One region of the Bacillus kalamii genome, then DNA from elsewhere that is predicted to be linked to it. Evidence: riboswitches for the same ligand, from Rfam matches in the RefSeq annotation. Region 1 holds a riboswitch; the other holds the start of a gene.

What was found. A riboswitch is a leader RNA that binds a small molecule or an ion and turns the genes downstream of it on or off. The one in region 1 is predicted to bind S-adenosylmethionine.
Region 2: another riboswitch for S-adenosylmethionine. It lies ahead of ABC357_RS20145 (methionine ABC transporter ATP-binding protein); the one in region 1 lies ahead of metK (methionine adenosyltransferase).

The regions. Positions count from the first base shown of each region.
Region 1 is NZ_JBDFMI010000001.1:382,478-389,531, forward strand. It holds gene ABC357_RS02065 (toxic anion resistance protein) at 1-127, opposite strand, end outside; gene ABC357_RS02070 (YceG family protein) at 169-1,791, opposite strand; gene pckA (phosphoenolpyruvate carboxykinase (ATP)) at 1,988-3,574, opposite strand; SAM riboswitch class I at 4,061-4,227, shown strand; gene metK (methionine adenosyltransferase) at 4,423-5,625, shown strand; gene ABC357_RS02085 (gamma carbonic anhydrase) at 6,115-6,633, opposite strand; gene ABC357_RS02090 (alpha/beta hydrolase) at 6,891-7,054, shown strand, end outside.
Region 2 is NZ_JBDFMI010000006.1:482,485-489,538, reverse strand. It holds gene ABC357_RS20155 (MetQ/NlpA family ABC transporter substrate-binding protein) at 1-774, opposite strand, end outside; gene ABC357_RS20150 (methionine ABC transporter permease) at 802-1,473, opposite strand; gene ABC357_RS20145 (methionine ABC transporter ATP-binding protein) at 1,463-2,476, opposite strand; SAM riboswitch class I at 2,580-2,685, opposite strand; gene ABC357_RS20140 (YbaK/EbsC family protein) at 3,000-3,461, shown strand; gene ABC357_RS20135 (heme oxygenase) at 3,679-4,014, opposite strand; gene ABC357_RS20130 (sigma-54 interaction domain-containing protein) at 4,122-5,534, opposite strand; gene pruA (L-glutamate gamma-semialdehyde dehydrogenase) at 5,756-7,054, shown strand, end outside.

The DNA.
Region 1 (7,054 bases):
TTTGATCCCTTATGTCAATGTTATTCACAATTTGTATGACTTGAGGGTCTTGTCTTAATTGAAGTCTCAGCTCCTGAGCGGTCGCCTGGTTCAATTCCTGTGTTTGCAGTTGTGGTGAAGTACTCATTCTCTCATTTCCCCTATCTTTAAATAGAATGGTTTCATTTGTTAGAAAATCCGCTTGATAAACTTCGAAAACAGAGTGTGTTCTTTTTTATCAGAACCTTTAAAAGGCTGGTTGAATGCTACATCCTCGAGCCAATGGACATCAAAGTGCGAAGAATCGATATATGCTTCGATATCATTATGGCCGGCTGGATTATAGAGGATAATATCGAATCCGAATTCATTCAGGAAGAGCAACAGTGCGGCATCTTCCCTCGAAATGTTTCCATGCTCCCCGTTGTTGTAAAGAATAATCTTAGGTATTTCTTGTGAGTAATCGAATTTTTGCATCATTTGCAATATGCGTTCTGGAATCATGGATGCCTGTTTTAACAGGAATACTTGAAGATCCTGGTCTTTTTCTTGATCAGTTTTATTCAGCTTTGGATGTTCGCAATATTCTTTAATAACCTCCGCGATTGAAGTTTGCAGTTCATTGGGCAAATGGCCATAGCGCCACCAGTTGCCTTTCATCATTTTATCGACCGATAGTTCACCTTTGTCCAATGAATGAGTGTAATGGAAATGATAATTTGATTTATTCATTGGCGAAAAGGGGAATTGCTGTACCAGCAGTGACAAGGGCAGATTTTGCAAATCGTTGATTCGGTCCCAATATTCTTTTTGGTTTTTGGATATTCCCTGTATTTTAGAAAAGATATTTGGTATGTACACTTTGTTTTTCTCTACCTTGAACTGCGGACGGATCATTGCTGTTTCTTTTGCGTAAATAAAAATGTCATCGTACGTCATCCGCATGGTCAGCGGAGAAGGGATGAAATGTCTGAATTGCCAAGGTTTAAATACACCTGATTCGACATCATTCATCATGATTTCAAGCTGTTTATTTGCCCTATAAGCAACGGTTGTCTGTCTGTCGCGGGACTGTTTAGGAAAATCTTCAAGTTTGCCCTTGTTTGAATAAGCATACGTAACAGAATAGGTATTGCCAGAGTCGATCTGTGCGAAAAGGTCTGTTCCTTCAGGGTGAAAGATCAAGACATCGCAACCAAACTCCATCAGAAGCATTAGGAAATACAATTGGCTCTGGCTACAATTCCCATACCAGACTACCTTAGGGAAATCATCGCCAATGGACAGGGAAGCAATCCATTTCTCTAAATGGTTTCTCATCCATTTGACAAGATCTATCAAGAAACGCCTGAACTCCTGTGATTGCAAGCCTTGGTTATGATTGTTTTGAAACAGTTCCACAATACTGATTACAGTCGTTTGGATATGGTGATTAATGAAAGGATCATGATGCTTTGGAAGCAATCCTTTTCCGATCATAAAAGCGATCAATCGTTTGATGGAGAGACCTTTTGGCTCTCGTTGATGAATTTCCAGCAGTTCCTGAATGGATTTAAATACATCATTTTGGATGGTTTTATCCAATTCTTCGCTAAGAACATGAATATAAGGTTTTGTTTTCATATCGAATAAAGAATTATAATAATCATCCTCATCCAAAGGTACGCCGAGAATCCTTAGGCCGATTCGGCTGAATTGCCATTGTTCTTCGTCCAGTTTGTATAGCGGGCGTTCTTTTGAGGAGGAGAGAAAGGTATTCAGCCAGTCATCTGTTGATGTGTACAGAATCGGCTGTATTTGTAGCTGCTTCACTCAGGCTTCTCCTTTCTGAAAGAAGTTTGATATATAAGTAGTATATAGGTATTATTTGATAATTAGCTATATTTTCATAATTGTATTTTTTATTATATCAATTCTCTGCCGGTGTGAGAAATGAATAGGGTTTGAAAAATGGATAGAAACAACTAAGGGGAGATGCAAATTGCATCTCCCCTTAGTTGTTTCATGTTTATTGAAGCGGTCCGCCCAATTCTTTAATTTCGAATGATACGTTATCGAACTTCAAGAAATTATCGCGGAATTTGCCGGCTAATTCTTTTGCTTTATTCGTATATGCATCCTTATCATTCCACGTTCTTTGCGGTTGAAGGACGTCATCCGGTACGCCAGGTACATGTAAAGGAATATGGAGGCCGAAAATAGAATCTTTAACGGTTTCTACTTGGTTTAAATCCCCTTCAAGGGCAGCATGGATCATTGCGCGTGTGTAAGCCAGCTTCATACGGCTTCCCACGCCGTATTCTCCACCTGTCCATCCTGTATTGACAAGGAACACGTTGGCGTTATGCTCGTCAATTTTTTGGCCGAGCATTTCTGCATAAACAGTAGCCGGTAAAGGCAAGAATGGAGAGCCGAAGCATGTAGAGAATGTAGCCTCAGGAGACGTAATGCCTCTTTCAGTTCCGGCAAGTTTGCTTGTATATCCGCTCAAGAAATGGTACATGGCCTGTTCTTTTGTCAACTTAGAGATTGGAGGCAAAACGCCAAATGCATCGGCCGTCAAGAAAATGATGGTATTCGGGTGGCCTGCGATGCTTGGCATAACAATATTGTCGATTGCTTCCATCGGATAGGCGGCACGTGTATTTTCAGTCAACGTCTTATCCGCATAATCAGCTACTCTGGACTGTGCATCCAATACGACATTTTCCAATACAGCGCCGAAGCGGATGGCATCGAAGATTTGCGGTTCTTTTTCACGGGAAAGATCAATGCATTTCGCATAGCAACCGCCTTCAATATTGAATACGCCGTTTGCCGACCATCCATGTTCATCATCGCCGATCAATTTGCGGTTTGGGTCGGCAGATAATGTTGTCTTGCCTGTTCCGCTCAATCCAAAGAATAAAGCAACATCGCCTTCTTTGCCGACATTCGCAGAACAATGCATGGATAGAATATTTTGTTCAGGGAGCAAATAATTCATGATAGAAAAAATGGATTTTTTCATTTCTCCAGCGTATTCAGTTCCGCCGATCAGCACCGTTTTATATTCAAATGAGATAATAATGAATGTTTCGGATTTAGTGCCATCGACTGCTGGATCCGCTTTGAAATTAGGAGCTGAAATGACTGTAAATTGGGCATCATGTTCAGCCAGTTCTTCTTCGTTCGGGCGAATGAACAATTGATGGACAAAAAGGTTATGCCAAGCGTATTCGTTGATCACTTGGATAGGCAGCCGAGATTTTTTATCTGCACCTGCGAAACCTTTGAATAGGAATACTTCGTCTTTTTCTTTCAAATGGTTGATTACTTTATTGTACAGTTTAAGGAATGATTCCTGCGAGATTGGCTCATTAATAGGACCCCATGCAATTTTATCTCTGGAAGTGGCTTCGTCCACAATATATTTATCTTTTGGAGAACGGCCGGTATATTTACCAGTTTCCGCTGTAATTGCGCCTGTAGAAGAAAGAACACCCTCATTGCGATGCAGGACCTTCTCAACCAATTGTGGAACGGAAAGCTGGACACTCACATTATTTCCTTTTAAAAGCTCATGCAGCTCGTTTGAAACCTCAACCGTATTCATATATGAGATACCTACCTTTATCATTAATGTAATTTTTAAATAATTGGCTTAATACTTTAAATAGTATAACACATATAATTCAATAATCTATACTAATGTGAAATATTTTACAGAAAATAATGAAAATGCATCATATTTCAGAAAAGCGTTAGCGGGTAAGCGGTTGCTTTTTTAATTAATTATACAATTGAATTAGAAAATAAGTATGAATTAATTTTCAATGTTTTTCAACTATTTTGCAAAGAACACTATTGTTAGCAATCTCCTTTTAGGTGCCGGATGCTGAACGTTTATTAATGGAAGGAGAGGAGCCGAGAGCTATCCATCAAAAGAAAGGCTCACATTCAAAACGGATGTATGCGATGAAAGGTGAGAAAATAGACATATATGATAAAAGCCCATTATTCAGCTTCCTTTTAATGGCTTTATGGGGTTAAATTGTTGACATATGTTTTAAGTATGTTATCATTCTTTATTGAACGGATTCTCTTATCCCGAGCTGGTGGAGGGACAGGCCCTTTGAAGCCCAGCAACCTGCTATGCAGTCTTTATTCTTCTTTATTTTGTTAGGCACTTTTGCCGATAGCGGAGAATAGCATACGATAGCAAAGGTGCTAACCTGATGCAAGGCATTGGTCCTTGAACGATAAGAGCGAAAGGCTAGATGTACAAAAACAAGTACCCTTTCCTCACATCAAGGAGAGGTTTTTTTATGTTTCAAAAATCCTCTCACCAAACCAATTTTATTCCTATGTATAAGGGAAATGAATTCCGTCAACAAAAAAGGGGAAGCTGAATACGATAACTATTCATGGTAGCCTCTACTATTTATTGAGGAGGGTAATTTGATGTCAAAGAAACGTCGACTTTTTACTTCAGAGTCTGTAACAGAAGGTCATCCGGATAAAATTTGTGACCAAATTTCTGATTCTATATTGGATGCGATATTAGCGAAAGACCCTAATGCTCGCGTTGCTTGTGAAACAAGCGTCAATACAGGTTTAGTCCTTGTTGCCGGCGAAATCACTACTTCAACGTATGTGGATATTCCTAAAATTGTCCGTGGCACAATTGCAGGAATTGGCTATACACGTGCAAAGTTCGGTTTTGACTCTGAAACATGTGCTGTATTAACATCGATTGATGAACAATCGCCTGATATTGCTATTGGGGTGGATCGAGCCCTAGAAGCGAGAGAAGGAAACATGACAGAAGAGGAACTGGACGCAATCGGGGCAGGGGACCAAGGTCTAATGTTCGGATTTGCTTGTAATGAAACGAAAGAGCTAATGCCGCTTCCGATTTCATTGGCCCATAAGCTGGCTCGCCGCTTAACAGAGGTACGCAAAGATAACACGCTTGAATATCTGCGCCCTGATGGAAAAACGCAAGTGACAGTTGAATATGATGAAAATGACAAGCCGGTACGCATCGACACAATTGTCATTTCTACTCAGCATAATCCTGAAGTGGCACTTGAACAGATCCAAAAGGATTTGAAGGAGTATGTCATAAATGCAGTAGTTCCAGCTGAATTGATTGATGAAAAAACAAAATACTTTATCAATCCTACAGGCCGTTTCGTAATCGGAGGCCCACAAGGGGATGCTGGTTTAACTGGACGCAAGATCATCGTTGATACGTATGGCGGTTATGCACGCCATGGCGGCGGTGCTTTCTCAGGTAAGGATCCTACAAAAGTGGATCGTTCCGCTGCCTATGCTGCACGCTATGTAGCGAAAAACTTAGTGGCTGCAGGCTTGGCGGATAAAGTGGAAGTGCAGCTAGCTTACGCAATCGGTGTAGCTGAACCGGTATCGATTGCTATCGATACGTTCGGCGGCGGAAAAGTGGATGAAGAAATCCTTGTGGATGTAGTCCGCAAGCATTTTGACCTTCGTCCAGCCGGCATTATCAAGATGCTTGACCTGCGTCGCCCAATCTATAAAGGCACAGCGGCTTATGGACATTTTGGACGCAATGACCTTGATCTCCCGTGGGAGCGTACGGATAAAGCAGAAGCATTGAAGCAAGACGCATTGAATGCATAAAAAGGGAAACGCACCGTCAGCGTTGATGGTGCGAAAGACTGTAGGCAAGCCCATGATATATGGGTTTGCCTACAGTTTTTTTATATTTAGGAAACTATAAATGCCTTAGCATATGGATATTATTTCAAGTGCGCCACCCCCTCGAGGTCTTAAGCCGCTCTCTGTCAAAGGCGAACCCGGCCTTTAAGCAGAGCCCGTCTTAAGCTGGTCGGGGATAAGCGGGCGCTTTCCGCTTTTGTTCTCATCCAGCAAGCGCCACCCCCTCGAGGTCTTAAGCCGCTCTCTTTCAAAGGCAAACCCGGCCTTTAAGCAGAGCCCGTCTTAAGCTGGTCGGGGGTAAACAGGCGCTTTCCGCTTTTGTTCTCATCCAGCTTCAAGCGCCATCCCCTCGAGGTCTTAAGCCGCTCTCTGTCAAAGGCAACCCCGGCCTTTAAGCAGAGCCCGTCTTAAGCTGGTCGGGGATAAGCAGGCGCTTTCCGCTTTTGTTTATTATTTGTCGTTTTGAAGCGATTTGTAGTATTGGCCTTTTTCAGCGTATTCACGGCTAATCCGAAGCATGTCTTCGATATCGTCTTCGTTTAAATTACGTATGACTTTTGCGGGGCGCCCGAATGCCAATGTATTAGGCGGTATTACCTTGCCTTGAGGTACTAGGCTGCCTGCTCCGATAAATGCCCCTTCTCCAATGATCGCCCCATCAAGAATGATACTCCCCATTCCTATTAAGGCCCCTTTTTTAACTGTACAGCTATGTAGGATTACACTGTGGCCAATCGTAACATCGTCTTCCAATGTCAATATGTTGTTAGGGCTTTGATGAAGGACGGAGTTATCTTGGACATTCACCCGTTTTCCAATCACGGTTGGAGACACATCTCCACGAATGACAGTGTTGAACCAAATGCTTGATTGTTCACCGATAGTCACATCGCCTGTTACGACAGAATGGTCTGCAAGGAAAACACTCTTGTGGATGCTGGGTTTTTTTTCGTGATAAGGATACACTATCATCATAAAACATCTCCTTTTGTTAAATAGCTCTTTTTTTAGTATTCTTATATTAGTTTATAAGTAAGATTTCAATCTGTACAATATCTTTAATTAAATGAAGCAATGTTTTAAAATAAAGTTATGTATAGGCAACTGGACAGTAGATCGGTCCCGGTCGATGGAAGGAGAGAAAATTCTTCCATACGTACTTTTAGGGAATAAGAGTAAGGATGCAGCAGTATGATGTTTTGGTGTATAAGGAGGTTTTTGACAACATGTATAAATGGGAAGCCGATGGCGATGCAAAAGCGGTAATCGTGATAGTCCACGGTGCCATGGAACATCAGGGCCGATATAAATGGTTGGTTGAAATGTGGCGTTCCGCCGGCTACCATGTCATAATGGGAGACCTGCCGGGCCACGGATTGACGACCCGTGC
Region 2 (7,054 bases), on a different contig from region 1:
TTTTTCAAATTCAGGCGATTCCACGACTTCTTTCACATCTTTAGCGTATGCAGCATCTTTTTTATCTGTTTGAACGGCGATGATGTTGCGGTATGGGTCGAGCATATTTTCAAGCGTAAGCGCACTTAATAAATCCATTTTGGCTGCCAAGGCAAAGTTGCCTGGAATGGCTGCTAAATCTGCGCTATCAACTGAGCGTGGGAGCTGTCCTGCTTCAATTGGCTGGAATTTTAAATGCTTTTTATTTTCTTTCACATCTTTTTCGGATACAGTCAGTGGGTCCGTTTTTGGATCCAATTTCAGGAGCCCTTCATCTTCCAGCGTATGGAATGCCCGGGCTGCGTTGGTCGGGTCATTTGGAATGGTGATGGCCGAGCCTTCCTTTATGCCGTCCAGCGATTTGTATTTTTTTGAATAGATGCCCATTGGAGCAGTAGGGACAGAAATAAGAGCTGTCAGATCCAAATGGTTTTCCTTCGCAAAGTTTTCTAGGTAAATGCTATGTTGGAATAAGTTCAATTGGATATCCCCATTTGCTAATGCTTTGTTGGGTTGAATATAATCGCTGAATTCAACGATTTTGACCTTGTATCCTTTCTTCTCTAAGCCAGGTTGGATAGCTTTCTTCACCATGTCGCTGTATGGGCCTGCTGTTGCACCTATTTTTATTTCTTTCGTGTCTTTGTCTGCAGCTTTCCCTGAATCTTTTCCTCCACAAGCTGCAAGTGCAGTAACCGATAATACTAGAATAATTGCCAAAAACCATTTCTTCATGAAGTTCTCCCACTTTCTATATGTGTTTTATCTTTTATCAACCGCTTTGGCGATCCAGTCGCCAAGAAGCTGGATTAATTGGACGAGGATGATCAGGATAATGACGGTTGTTATCATGATCGTATTGTCATAACGGTAATAGCCGAAGCGGATGGCTAAATCGCCTATCCCGCCTCCGCCGACAACGCCTGCCATTGCCGAGAAACCAATCAGTGAAATAAGGGTCAGTGTAATCCCTGATATAATGCCGGATTTGGCTTCAAGCAAAAGCACGTCTTTAATGATCATCCATGGAGTTGCTCCGGCTGCGATAGCTGCTTCAATAACCCCTTTATCGATTTCACGCAAAGCTGTTTCAACAATGCGGGCAAAGAAAGGTATCGCTGCTACCGATAAAGAGACACTTGCCGCTGCAGGGCCGATAGTAGTGCCCAAAAGCGCATTGGTCAAAGGAATTAGGGCAACAAGCAATATAATAAAAGGAATGGACCGGATCATATTGACGATGAAGCCAAGGATGCCATTCAACCACCGTCCGTTAATGAAAAGGCCCTTATCTGACATGTATAAAAGAATGCCAGTAGGCAATCCGATAATGGTGGATACGGCAAGAGAGATGGCAATCATATAGAGTGTCTGTAAGAATGCTTGATTAATATCCGGTATGAGTTCGGCCAAATGTGCAAAATCAAAGCCCATGGCGTATCACCTCCACTTGTGCCGAACGATTTGCAATAAATTGCAGCGCTGCCTGCACTTCCGCCTTTTTCCCTGCTATCTCCATAATGAAGACGCCAAGAGGTTTTTTTTGGATGTATTCGATTGATCCATGCAGAAAATTGCCTTGTACAGCAAATGTCTGCAGTGTATCAGAGAGGATGCCTTCGCCGGCGATCGATCCCCTAAATGTAATTTTGACGATGGTTCCATTGCACGTGTCCAGAATGGCAGATGGAATCTCGTACGATAGGACACTAGAGATGAATTCCTTTGTCAGCCCAGTGGAAGGGTTGGCAAAAAGGTCATATACCTGGCCTTCTTCAATCACCTTTCCCCGTTCCATGATGGCCATTCGATGGCAAATTTCTTTTACAACATTCATTTCATGTGTAATCAGTACAATTGTTATGTTCAATTCCTCATTGATTTTTTTCAACAAGGCAAGGATGGATTTGGTTGTGGTAGGATCAAGTGCCGATGTCGCTTCATCGCAAAGCAGGACAGTCGGGTTATTTGCCAGGGCGCGCGCGATGCCTACCCTTTGCTTTTGCCCGCCGCTTAATTGGGATGGATAGACATCTTTTTTATCGAGAAGGCCTACTATATCGAGTAATTCCTCGACACGCGCCTTGATTTCGGAGGCCGGTGTTTTGGCAGCCTTTAAGGAAAAAGCAATATTTTCATAGATTGTTTTTTGGCTGATTAAGTAGAAATGCTGAAAGATCATCCCGATTTTAAGGCGGGCCCGCCTTAACTCTTCGCTTTTTAATTTTGTTAAATCTTGGCCATCTACATAAATGCTCCCTGATGTAGGACGCTCCAGCAGGTTAATACAGCGCAGCAAAGAACTTTTTCCGGCTCCTGAATAGCCGACAATCCCATATATTTCTCCTTCATGAATGGATAGTGAAACCTGATCCACACCTGTCACTTCGCCACTCTTTGTTTTATAAATTTTTGAAACATTTTGAATATTAATCATATGGTGTCCTCCTTATATGTATTTCCCGTTGCTAAAGAATGGTTTTTGGAATTAAAAAATGCTTCTTTCCACTGAAAGAAGCATCGATTTGCACATGTGCATCGGCTTATCTTTCAGAATGAAAGTCATTCTGCAGGAATTGGCACCTTCCCTTACAGGGGGTTGCCGGACGTCATAGGGCCTTGTCCCTCGGTCACTCTCGATAAGAATGGTATGAAGTTTTAATATTAAAAAAATAGTACTAAGAGATGGAGAATCTGTCAATCGCCTAATTAAAAGAATTATTAGAAGAAAGCGGTTCCATTATGTTGGTATCAAGGTAAAAAAATTTTCAAATATATGTAGGGATAGAGACTTAATAGTCATGGTGTATGTATGTTTATTGAATAAATGTAAATAAATGAATAATATCCGCGTGTCAACTGATTTGAACAGTTTCATAACAATCAAGTAACAGTGAGTGCTATAATAGTCATTAAATATCTGAATAATTTGATTATTAGTAAGCCAGGAGGAGAATGACATGTCCATTGAACAAGTAAAAGAGTATTTTCAGGAGTTCCGGATAGATGGCCGCATACAGGAATTTGTTGAATCCAGCGCTACAGTTGATGAAGCAGCGGCGGCAGTAGGGGTTATTCCTGCCCGTATCGCCAAAACATTATCTTTCAAGGAAGAAGACACCGCCATCCTTGTCGTCACTGCAGGGGACATGAAAATCGATAATAAAAAATTTAAAACGAGATTTGGCTATAAAGCTAAAATGCTTTCGCCAGATGAAGTACTCCATTTTACGGGACATGCGATAGGGGGAGTATGCCCGTTTGGACTGCGAAATAAGTTGGACGTCTATTTGGATGAATCGCTGAAGCGTTTTGAAACAGTCTTCCCTGCATGCGGCAGCAGCCATTCGGCAATTGAACTATCATTGGATGAGCTTCAAACCTATTCGAAAGCGACTGATTGGGTGGATGTATGTAAATAATAGCAAAAGCGCCTGCTTCCCCACGACCAGCTTAAGACGAAGCACTGATAAAGGCTAGTCTATGCCTTTGAACAAGATTTGGCTTAAGACCGAGGGGGTGTGGCGCTTGGAGCTGGATGAGAAAACCGCCACCGGTCCTTTTGGTATTGATTTCACGCCTTAAGCATAGCTTCTTCAAAAAAATAGCACAGCCATTAAGGCTGTGCATATGTCTATTTTATTTTGCAGTTGCTTCGAGCACGGAAGCTACGTCATACATAAGTAATTCGCTGCCGAGAATTGGTGATTCTTTTTTTGCTTCATCCGATTGAGGATCCGGACGTTTGTGGGCTTCTTTGAAAGAATCGCTTTGTCTCCAGGCAGTAAAGCCCTCCATGTTCTCCCAATACATATTCACATTCAGCTCGTCATAATCGGGTAAATTCTTGGTGATCAGAACTTCAACCTTCACAAATCCGTCCATACTTTGCAATGCGCCTGGCTTAGTGAAGCTCCCAGCCATTTTTTCAGCCATTCCTTGTTTCACTTTAATACGGTTTGTCACGACGATCATTCCATAACAGCTCCTTTTTCTCCTATTTCAATGCAATTCATGAGAAACAAAAGTCTACTAAACTATTATACGCTCAGAATACTCCAAACTTAAATAATCAGCATTGATTATTTAATATTAAATTTCCGAAGGCGGTATTGAAGGCTCTGCCGGCTTATGTTGAGTGCCTTGGCAGCCTGCGATATATTATGCCCGTGGCTGTTCAAAATGCTGAGCAGATAGTTCTTTTCGGTTTTCTCCATATAATCATCCAAAGGCAAAGCTGTGACTGCTTCCGTCTGTGTACTAACCGGAATGGTTGTGTCCAGAACAGGATCCTTTATACGCATTTTGTTTTTGAATTGCATCGGCAGATGGATAGATTTGATTTCTTTATCTTGCGGCTCCAAAAGATTCATCGTCCCTTCGATTATATGCTCGAGCTCGCGTACATTGCCTGGCCAATCATATTCGAGGAACAAGGTTAAAGCCTCTTCGGAAATGCCTTGGACTGTCATATCGAATAGTGCATTGAATTTTTCTATGAATGATTGCGCCAGTAAAAGGATGTCCTGTTTTCTCTCCCGCAGCGGAGGGATGAAGAGGGAGACGACACTGAGCCGGTAATAAAGGTCTTTTCGCAAATGGTCATTGGCGATTGCTTCAATCGGATCTTCATTGATGGTTGCGATAACCCGTACATCTATTTTTTTATCCTTTGTATCGCCGACACGGCGTATCGTTTTTTCTTGGAGCGCCCGCAAAAGCTTGGCCTGCAATGCTGGTGCCAGTGAGTTGATTTCATCGAGAAGCAAGGTACCTCCTTCAGCCTGTTCAAATAAGCCAGGGCGTTCTATGGAGCCAGTAAAAGCGCCTTTTTTTGTTCCGAATAAAATGCCTTCGATTAGACTGTCTGGAAGGGATGCGCAATTTTGGCTGATGAATGGCTGAGAGGACCTATTGCTGCCATTGTGGATGCTTTGGGCGAACAATTCCTTGCCGGTGCCGGTTTCCCCGACGATCAAGATGGAAGAAGAAGTCCGCGTAACCCTCTTGCTTGCTTCGATCACTTCTGCAAAATTTTCGCTTGCCCCGATGATGCTGTCAAACGTATAGCGGGTGCCTCCCTTGTTCAAAATATTATTTTTAATCAGCCGTTCCAGATTAGTAATGTCTTTGGCGATCTCTATAGCTCCGATGATTTGCTGCTCCTCGTCATAAAGAGGGTAGGTATCATTGATGGTCGTGATTTCCTGCCCGAGATTATTAAAATAGGTCTGCTTGGAATTTTTCGTTTCATGGCCCGTTTGAAGAGCCTCCATTAAGGTGCTGACCGATTCCTCCTGAAAGTCGAAAATGTCTGGAATGGCTTTTCCGATGACATCTTCATAAGCCATTCCTTCTATTTCCGCCATTTTTTTATTGTATATAATCGTTAATCCTTCTTTGTTAATGATATGAATGCCCATATCGATGACATCGACGATTGTCCGCAATATAGGCTGAAAGCCATTGATTTTCAATATTTGATATAAGTCCACCCATAATCATCCCCTTTTGAAAGAATATACCATAAGTGTAAGGGTTATATGGCAGAGGTGCAAATTTTGGTTGCATGAAAAATTATTTATCATATATATATGCCGATAAATTTTGCATGCTCCTAATAGAAAGTGTTGGAAAGTAAGGTTTTCACTATTGGCACGATACTTGCAATTAAATAAAGCGACAAAACAAATGCACTTAAAAAGGAGATGTGAAGATGGTACAGTCGTATAAACATGAACCATTTACTGATTTTTCCCTGGAAGCAGAGAAACAATCATTCAAAGAAGCAATCCAGCAGGTCGAAAACGAACTTGGACAGTCTTACCCGCTGATTATTAACGGCGAAAAAATAATGACAGATGATAAGATTGTTTCTTATAATCCCGCTAAAAAAGATGAAGTGATCGGATACGTTTCCAAGGCAACCCAAGCACATGCAGAGCAAGCAATGAAAAGTGCCGATGAAACGTTCAAGACTTGGAAAAAAACAAGTCCGGAAATGAGAGCCGATATTCTTTTCAAAGCGGCAGCAATTGTTCGCAAGAAGAAGCATTATTTCTCTGCCATACTTGTGAAGGAAGCCGGTAAACCTTGGAGCCAAGCAGATGGGGATGTGGCAGAAGGAATCGACTTCATGGAATACTACGCCCGCCAAATGCTGAAGCTGAAGGACGGAATGCCTGTTGAAAGCCGTGCCATTGAGCATAACCAATTTGGATATATTCCGTTGGGTGTGGGAGTGATCATTTCTCCTTGGAACTTCCCGTTTGCCATCATGTCAGGAATGACTGTGGCAGCAGTTGTATCGGGCAATACAGTATTGTTGAAACCGGCAAGCACTACGGCTGTTATTGCGGCTAAGTTCATGGAAGTTCTTGAGGAAGCAGGTCTTCCGGCAGGAGTAGTGAACTATGTGCCCGGCAGCGGTTCTGAAATTGGCGATTATCTTGTCGATCATCCGCGTACTCGTTTTGTATCCTTCACCGGTTCACGCGACGTTGGGGTCCGAATCAATGAAAGAGCAGCTAAAGTGCATGATGGACAAATTTGGCTGAAACGGGTTATCGCTGAAATGGGCGGAAAAGATACAATCGTCGTAGATAGCGAAGCGGATTTAGAATTGGCGGCAGAGTCCATTGTTACTTCTGCATTCGGTTTCTCTGGCCAAAAATGTTCTGCCTGTTCACGTGCTGTGATCGTAGAGGATGTATACGACGAAGTGCTAGAGCGTGCTGTTGAATTAACGAAAAAAATGACGGTCGGGAACCCTGCAGAGGGCGGAGACCAAATGGGTCCAGTCATCGATCAAGCTGCTTATGACAAAATTATGGGCTATATTGAAATCGGCAAGAAAGAAGGCAAGCTTGTCCAAGGCGGAGAAGGCGATTCTTCAAAAGGATATTTCATCCAGCCTACTATCATTGCCGATGTCGAAGAGAACGCACGCATTATGCAGGAAGAAATCTTTGGGCCAGTTGTAGCTTTCTGCAAAGCGAAAGATTTCGACCATGCC